Linked DNA regions of Rhizobium rhizoryzae. The protein of the gene in region 1 binds, or shares a complex with, the protein of each later gene. Links are inferred from orthologs where the notes say so. Each region holds a gene or a part of one and is shown on either strand. Other genes may lie near its edges.

Region 1 (3,311 bases):
TCGCAAGCGGCAACGGGCTCTCTCCGCTCGAAACGACCTTGATGAGCGCACTCGTTTTCGCAGGCGGTTCGCAATTCGTCGCGATGGATCTGTGGCAGCATCCGGCGTCCTGGAGCGCGCTTGGCCTTGCCGCGCTTCTGGTCAATCTGCGCCATATCCTCATGGGCGCATCCTTCGCGCGGAGCCTCGGACTTTTCAGGATCTGGCAAAAAATACCGGCCTTGCTGGTGATGGCGGATGAAAACTGGGCACTGGCGGAAGCGCGTGCCAACAGGCAGGCTTTGACGCCAGCCTTCTATCTTGGTCTCGCGCTGCCCTTCTATCTGGGCTGGATCATGGCAAGTCTCAGTGGCGCCCTGTTTGGCACACTTCTGGGAGATCTTGCCGTCTATGGCCTGGACTTCGCATTCCCTGCCGTTTTCATCGTGCTGCTGATGGGCTTCTGGAAGGGTCGGCAGACGGGGCTGGTGCTCCTTGCCAGCGCCTCGGCCTCGCTTGTCGTTCACACGCTTGTTCCGGGTGCCTGGTATATCGCCGCCGGTGCATTGGCCGGATTGGCAGCGGCGCTCATGCCGGATCGCAGGGCGGAGGTGCGGGCATGACGCTCGAGCCATCGACCCTTGCCGCCATACTCGCCATGATGCTGGCGACTGTTTTCACCCGCTTGTTCGGCGCGTTTCTGATAGGCCGGATGAGCCTTTCAACCCGAACTGAAAAAGCGCTGAAAACGGTTCCGCCCGCTGTCTTGATGGCATTGGTTGCGCCAACAGCCTTGGCAACCGGCATCGCGGAATCCGTTGCCTGCGGTGTCACCGCCCTTGCAGCTCTCCGCCTGCCGTTTCTTCCAGCCGCAGGTGCAGGCGTCTTGACCGTTGCCGGTCTGAGAGCCGTCGGTCTATAGCGAAAACGCCCCGATGCTGATCGGGGCGCTCATCCTCGAGCATCAATGTTCTTCGTACTGGATGAAACTCGGGTCAGCCAGATCAGCAAAGCGCGTGAACTCGGACTGGAAGGCGAGCTTGACCGTGCCGGTCGGTCCGTGACGCTGCTTGGCAATGATCACGTCGGCCGTGCCCTTCACTTTCTCCATCTGTTGTTCCCACTCAGGGTATTTAGGGTCGCTGATGTCGCGTGGCTCCATGTTCTTCACATAGTATTCTTCGCGGAATACGAAGAGAACCACGTCGGCATCCTGCTCGATCGAGCCGGATTCACGGAGGTCTGAAAGCTGCGGACGTTTGTCTTCGCGGCTTTCCACCTGACGCGAGAGCTGCGAAAGCGCAATGATCGGCACATTCAGTTCCTTGCCGAGCGCTTTCAGGCCGGTCGTAATCTGCGTCACTTCCTGCACGCGGTTTTCGCCGGATTTGCCGGAGCCGGTCATCAGCTGGATATAGTCCACCACCAGAACATCAAGTCCACGCTGGCGCTTCAGGCGTCGGGCGCGAGCGGAAAGCTGCGCGATGGAAATACCACCGGTCTGGTCGATGAACAGCGGCACCTTCTGCATCATCTGGCTGCAGGCAACCAGCTTTTCGAAATCCGCCTCGGTGATGTCACCACGACGAATCTTCGAGGAGGAAACCTCGGTCTGTTCGGAGATGATACGCGTGGCCAGCTGTTCGGAGGACATTTCAAGCGAATAGAAGCCCACAACGCCGCCATTCTTGGCTTTGAAAGAGCCATCGGGAAGCACTTCCGGCTCATAGGCTGCCGCAATATTGTAGGCAATATTCGTGGCCAGAGAGGTTTTACCCATGCCGGGGCGTCCGGCGAGAACGATCAAGTCAGACCTTTGCAGCCCGCCCATCTTCGCATCCAGCGACATGATACCGGTTGAGATGCCGGACAAGTGGCCATCGCGCTCGAACGCGGTGCCAGCCATGTCGATGGCCTGGGCCACGGCATCGGAAAAGGTCTGGAATCCGCCATCGTAGCGACCCGTTTCCGCAAGCTCGAACAGGCGACGCTCGGTATCCTCGATCTGCGTCTGCGGCGGCATGTCGAGCGGCGCGTCATAGGCGATGTTCACCATGTCCTCGCCGATGGTGATCAGCGCGCGACGCAGAGCCAGATCGTAGATCGCGCGGCCATAGTCTTCCGCGTTGATGATGGTGACGGCTTCCCCGGCCAGACGACCGAGATATTGTGCCAGCGTCAGATCGCCGACCTTGGTTTCGGCGGGAAGAAAGGTCTTGATCGTCACCGGATGGGCGATCTTGCCCATGCGTATGATGTCGCCTGCAACCTCGAAAATCTTCCGGTGCAGCGGTTCATGGAAATGACCCGGCTTCAAAAAGTCGGAAACGCGATAATAGGCGTCATTATTGACCAGGATCGCGCCCAGCAGAGCCTGTTCTGCCTCAAGATTGCTTGGGGCTTCGCGGTAGTGAGGCTCGTTAGAGAGAGCGGGCGCAAGTTTGCGCGCGGCTTCGTTCATCGTTTCGATCCAATCATGATCATGTTCGGTATGCTGCCACTTTACCTGTCCCGGAGGGAGATAACAGACGCCAGCGCATAACTCACATCGATTCACAGCCCTCAACCGCCGAATGACGGAAAAGCGTGAGTGATGCGAGTTATCCGTTGACTGTGCTTTTCCCCGAATCAGGTCGCGGAGCCCGCATTATAGAGATCTCTTTTCCCCGGTGCAGATGCCGGTTGCATCTTTTGCAAAACTTGGTGAACGCGCGCATGGGACGTCTTTGATGTCTGTCAAATTTGCATAGCTGCGTCCTGACATGAATTATTGAATATCATTATGCTCTGACATACGTAGGCTATAAATTATTAGTAACCTAATCATCAGGGATCAATAACAATGTCGCGTCACACGATCAATGAGCGGTTGTTCGACGAGATGTCGGCCTTCAACAGGCGGCTGCGTGCGATGTTCGACATGCGAACGCGCGAGACGGGCCTGACATTGACGCGGGCGAGAGCGCTTTTTGCGCTGAGCCGACGGGGTCATCTTTCGCAAAAGGATCTGGCGCAGGAACTCGAAATCGAGACGCCAACACTGGTTCGCGTGCTTGACGGCATGGAGAAGCAGAACCTGATCGAACGACGCGCTGGTGAGGGTGACCGACGAGTCAAAGAGATCCATGTAACCGCGGAAGGAGAGATTGCCGGACGTGCGGTTCAGACCCTGGCGCGCGATCTGAGGGCACGGCTTGTGGAAAACATTTCGCCTGAGGATCTGGAAGTCACTCTGCGCGTTCTCTTGCAACTCAACCGGAACCTTGCCGTTTCGAGCGCCGAGGAGCAGCGTTTATGAGCAGTGTCAGTGCAACGATGGAACGTCAGGCGGA
Region 2 (3,200 bases), 940 kb from region 1 along the record:
TCATCCGAAAGGTCGAGAAGCGGACCGTCGCTTGCGCCGTCGCGTTCGTTTTCAGCTTCTTCGTTTTCTTTGACTTTTGTTGCCATGTATTTCGTCTTTCCTTGGACGTCATTCGCAGCGCTTCAGCTAAGCCGCCACAACACCGTCAAGACAGCGTCGCGAATCGCACCAGAACACGTACCGGGTGGACAATTAATTCCCGATTAACCAAGGCGGAATTGAGCCACAAAACAAAAGCTGGTTATCGCGAGGGCGAAGGACCATGCTCGTGTGTCGGTGTGCTTCACTCCGCCTATGAATGTCTAGGACGGTGATTCCCACAAATTTCCCTCCCGTCAAGCCTTTAAAGGGCCAACACAGTGATTAAAGTGGAAAAATGCCTAACCACCGTGCTTCCTCACACCACATCACGGTTGTCGCTTAAGTGGTGATGATTTTCCGTATGGCAAGATGCCCGAACGTACCAAGAACCGATCAGGCCTCAATTTCCATGGCTGACCGCTGCACCTTTCACGCGGCCTGACATGACCCCGAATCCGTCGATAATGGCTTCCTGATTTTCCATGCGCGTAATCTCGAGCTGAACTTCCGAGAGCGCCCGCAACAAAGGCTCGATATTGTTTTCATCACCGGCTTCCGTTGCGATCGCAATTTCCCGCTCCAGCCCCATCTTTTCGAAACGCAGAGCCTTGGTCCGTTTGTGCAGCGAAAGCGCCTGCCGATATCCTTCGCGCGCATCTTCAATGGCAGCCTGTTCGGTTGCAATCCAGAGGCGCGCATTGCGCACCTGCTGATCCAGCGCCGCCACCAGTTGCTCGAAACCCTGGGCGCCCAGTTTTTCCAGAAGGTAGTCCCGCGACAGATGCGGACCAGCCGTCGCCGCAACCGGCAGCATGGCCGACCAGAAACGCTGGAGATCGCGATTCTCGAAGTCGATGGCGGCGATCTCGTCATATTCCTCCAGCAGCAATTGCGGGTGGTTGACAATGGTGATCGCCAGGACAACCTCGCGCAGTGCCGGAAGCTCCTGATACCCGCGAACGACACCCGTGCGCGCCAAACGATCCGATACGCTCATGCTGCGGCTCGAACCTGCCGCCTGCCCCTTGTTGCCGAAGCCTCCGGCAGCACCACCACCTGGCCGTCGGCCCTGCCCCCGTTGCGCCTGCCCGCCAAAGGCCTGTCCTCCAAACCCTTGCCCAGCGCCATATTGGGGGCGAAAAAGTGCATTCAGCCGCTCGCGAACATCCTGCTGGTAAAGACGGCGCACGCTTTCGTCTGCAATCACCGAGACGATCTGCTTCAGGCGTGCCTCGAGCTCGGCCTTCTTTTCCGGTGTCTCGAAACCGCCACCCGCCGTCTCGCGCGACCAGATCATCTCCGAAAGCGGCTTGGCCTGTGCCATGACGCGGTCGAACGGCTCCCGCCCCTCGTGACGCACGAGATCATCGGGATCCTTGCCATCGGGCAGAAGCGCAAAACGCACCGAGCGGCCGGGTTTCAAGTGCGGAAGCGCCAGATCGGCGGCGCGATGAGCAGCGCGGACACCGGCACCGTCGCCATCGAAGCAGAGAACAGGCTCCGATGTCATGCGCCAGAGCAGCTCGAGCTGGTTTTCCGTCAGCGCGGTGCCAAGAGGAGCCACGGCATTTTCAACGCCTGCCTGATGCAGCGCGATGACATCCATATAGCCTTCGACAGCGATGATCGTTCCCTGCTCCGCCTGCCCGCGGGCACCGATCTGCGACGCTCTGCGGGCCCGCGTGAAGTTGTAGAGCACATTGCCCTTGTGGAAGAGCTCGGTCTCATTGGAGTTCAGATATTTCGCAGGCGCATCCGGCGACATGGCCCGCCCGCCGAAGGCGATCACCTTTTCGCGGGACGAAAGAATGGGAAACATGACGCGGTCGCGGAACCGGTCGTAGGAAACGGCGATACCCTCGCCATGAACAACCAGGCCGCAAGCCTCGATCTGCTCCTTCGGAATGCCTTTGCTCGCCAGATGCTCCTTCAGCGCGTTGCGGCTGTCGGGAGCATAGCCAAGTCGGAACGTATCTATGGTCTTCGCACTCAGGCCACGGTCGCGCAGATAGGCCCTAGCCTTGGCTCCCACCGCGCTTTGAAGCTGATCCTGGAAAAAGCGGGTTGCCATTTCCATGACATCGATGAGGGTGGCGCGCTCCTTCTCACGCTTTTCCGCCTGCACATCCGGCTGCGGCATGGCGATTCCAGCCAGATCGGCGATGGTCTGCACCGATTCGACGAAGCTCATGCCCTCGATTTCCTGCAGAAACCGGAAATGGTCGCCGGAAACACCGCAACCGAAACAGTGATAGCGCCCCTTGCGATCCTCGCAGTGGAAGCTCGGGCTCTTTTCACCATGAAATGGGCAGCAGGCCCAGAAATCACCACGAGAGACATTGGTCTTCTTGCGATCCCACGTGACGCGGCGCGCAATCACCGTCGAGATCGGCACCCGGTCGCGTATCTCGTCTAGGAAAGTGTTGGAAAAGCGCATTGGACCCTCAAGCTTATTCAACCATGTAGTACGTGCCCGGCCAATGCGCCATCATCATCGACAGCAGCCCCCACTATCCACAGCTCCAAACAAGATAACCTCTCACTTCTCGCCCGGCTTGTGACCAAACTAAGGCGCATGCTGCGGAGCAAAAATTATAATTTTGTAATTTGATTGTTGGCGGCTGCAGGCGTTTTCTACTCATGCCTTCTCGACGTCCCACTCTCCATCGGGAAGGCTGACAGTAAAGGCGCAGATGCAGCCCCCCGCTCGCGCCTTCAGCAACCGCTCTTCCCTGGGGCGGTTGCGAATGTCCAGGCGTAGAGAGGCAGGGCCATCCCTAAGCCCTGCCTCGCTTGGCCTTCATAGAACGACCTCCAAACGAAAAGGCTGGATCCTTGTCCCCGGACCCAGCCTTTTCGCGGTTCTGAAGGTAGAAAGGGCTTACTTCAAAAGTTCTTTGACCAGCCCGGATGCCTTTGCAAAATCCATCTGTCCGGCATAGCGCTCTTTCAGGACACCGATAACCTTGCCCATGTCACGCAGACCCTGAGCCCCAATCTCTGCAATCACCGCCTCGCAGGCAGCGCGCACGGCCTCGTCAGACATCTGTTCGGGCATGAAGGAACGAATGATTTCGATTTCCTCACGCTCCTGCGCAGCAAGTTCGGCGCGACCGCCC

The links.
Region 2: the proteins of G6N80_RS20830 (region 1) and dnaG are in contact, whole or in part, in a crystal structure (PDB 2R6A), measured with the Geobacillus stearothermophilus proteins. The link is inferred for Rhizobium rhizoryzae from one-to-one orthologs. Residues at the interface, in WP_033016901.1 of Geobacillus stearothermophilus: Ser13, Glu15, Ala16, Gln18, Glu91, Leu92, Asp94, Ala95, Val96, Pro97, Thr98, Ala99, Ala100, Asn101, Tyr104, Tyr105, Ile108; in WP_049624496.1 of Geobacillus stearothermophilus: Lys456, Leu457, Leu458, Pro459, Ala460, Asn463, Ala464, Leu467, Leu535, Leu536, Ile537, Ala538, Gln544, Glu545, Asp548, Tyr549, His552.

What each region holds. Positions count from the first base shown.
Region 1 is NZ_CP049250.1:3,094,586-3,097,896, reverse strand. The notes cover bases 193-3,185. They hold G6N80_RS20830 (replicative DNA helicase), read right to left. Parts: upstream 2,441-3,185; coding sequence 944-2,440; downstream 193-943. Other genes in these bases: G6N80_RS20825 (MarR family winged helix-turn-helix transcriptional regulator), read left to right, coding at 2,822-3,185; G6N80_RS20835 (AzlD family protein), read left to right, coding at 599-901; G6N80_RS20840 (AzlC family ABC transporter permease), read left to right, coding at 193-602. Outside these bases: more of G6N80_RS20840, read left to right, coding at 1-192; more of G6N80_RS20825, read left to right, coding at 3,186-3,277; G6N80_RS20820 (MFS transporter), read left to right, coding at 3,274-3,311. UniProt on the Escherichia coli protein: The main replicative DNA helicase, it participates in initiation and elongation during chromosome replication. Travels ahead of the DNA replisome, separating dsDNA into templates for DNA synthesis.
Region 2 is NZ_CP049250.1:2,152,649-2,155,848, reverse strand. The notes cover bases 1-2,882. They hold dnaG (DNA primase), read right to left. Parts: upstream 2,519-2,882; coding sequence 482-2,518; downstream 1-481. Other genes in these bases: rpoD (RNA polymerase sigma factor RpoD), read right to left, coding at 1-86. Outside these bases: G6N80_RS16310 (GatB/YqeY domain-containing protein), read right to left, coding at 2,963-3,200. UniProt on the Escherichia coli protein: RNA polymerase that catalyzes the synthesis of short RNA molecules used as primers for DNA polymerase during DNA replication.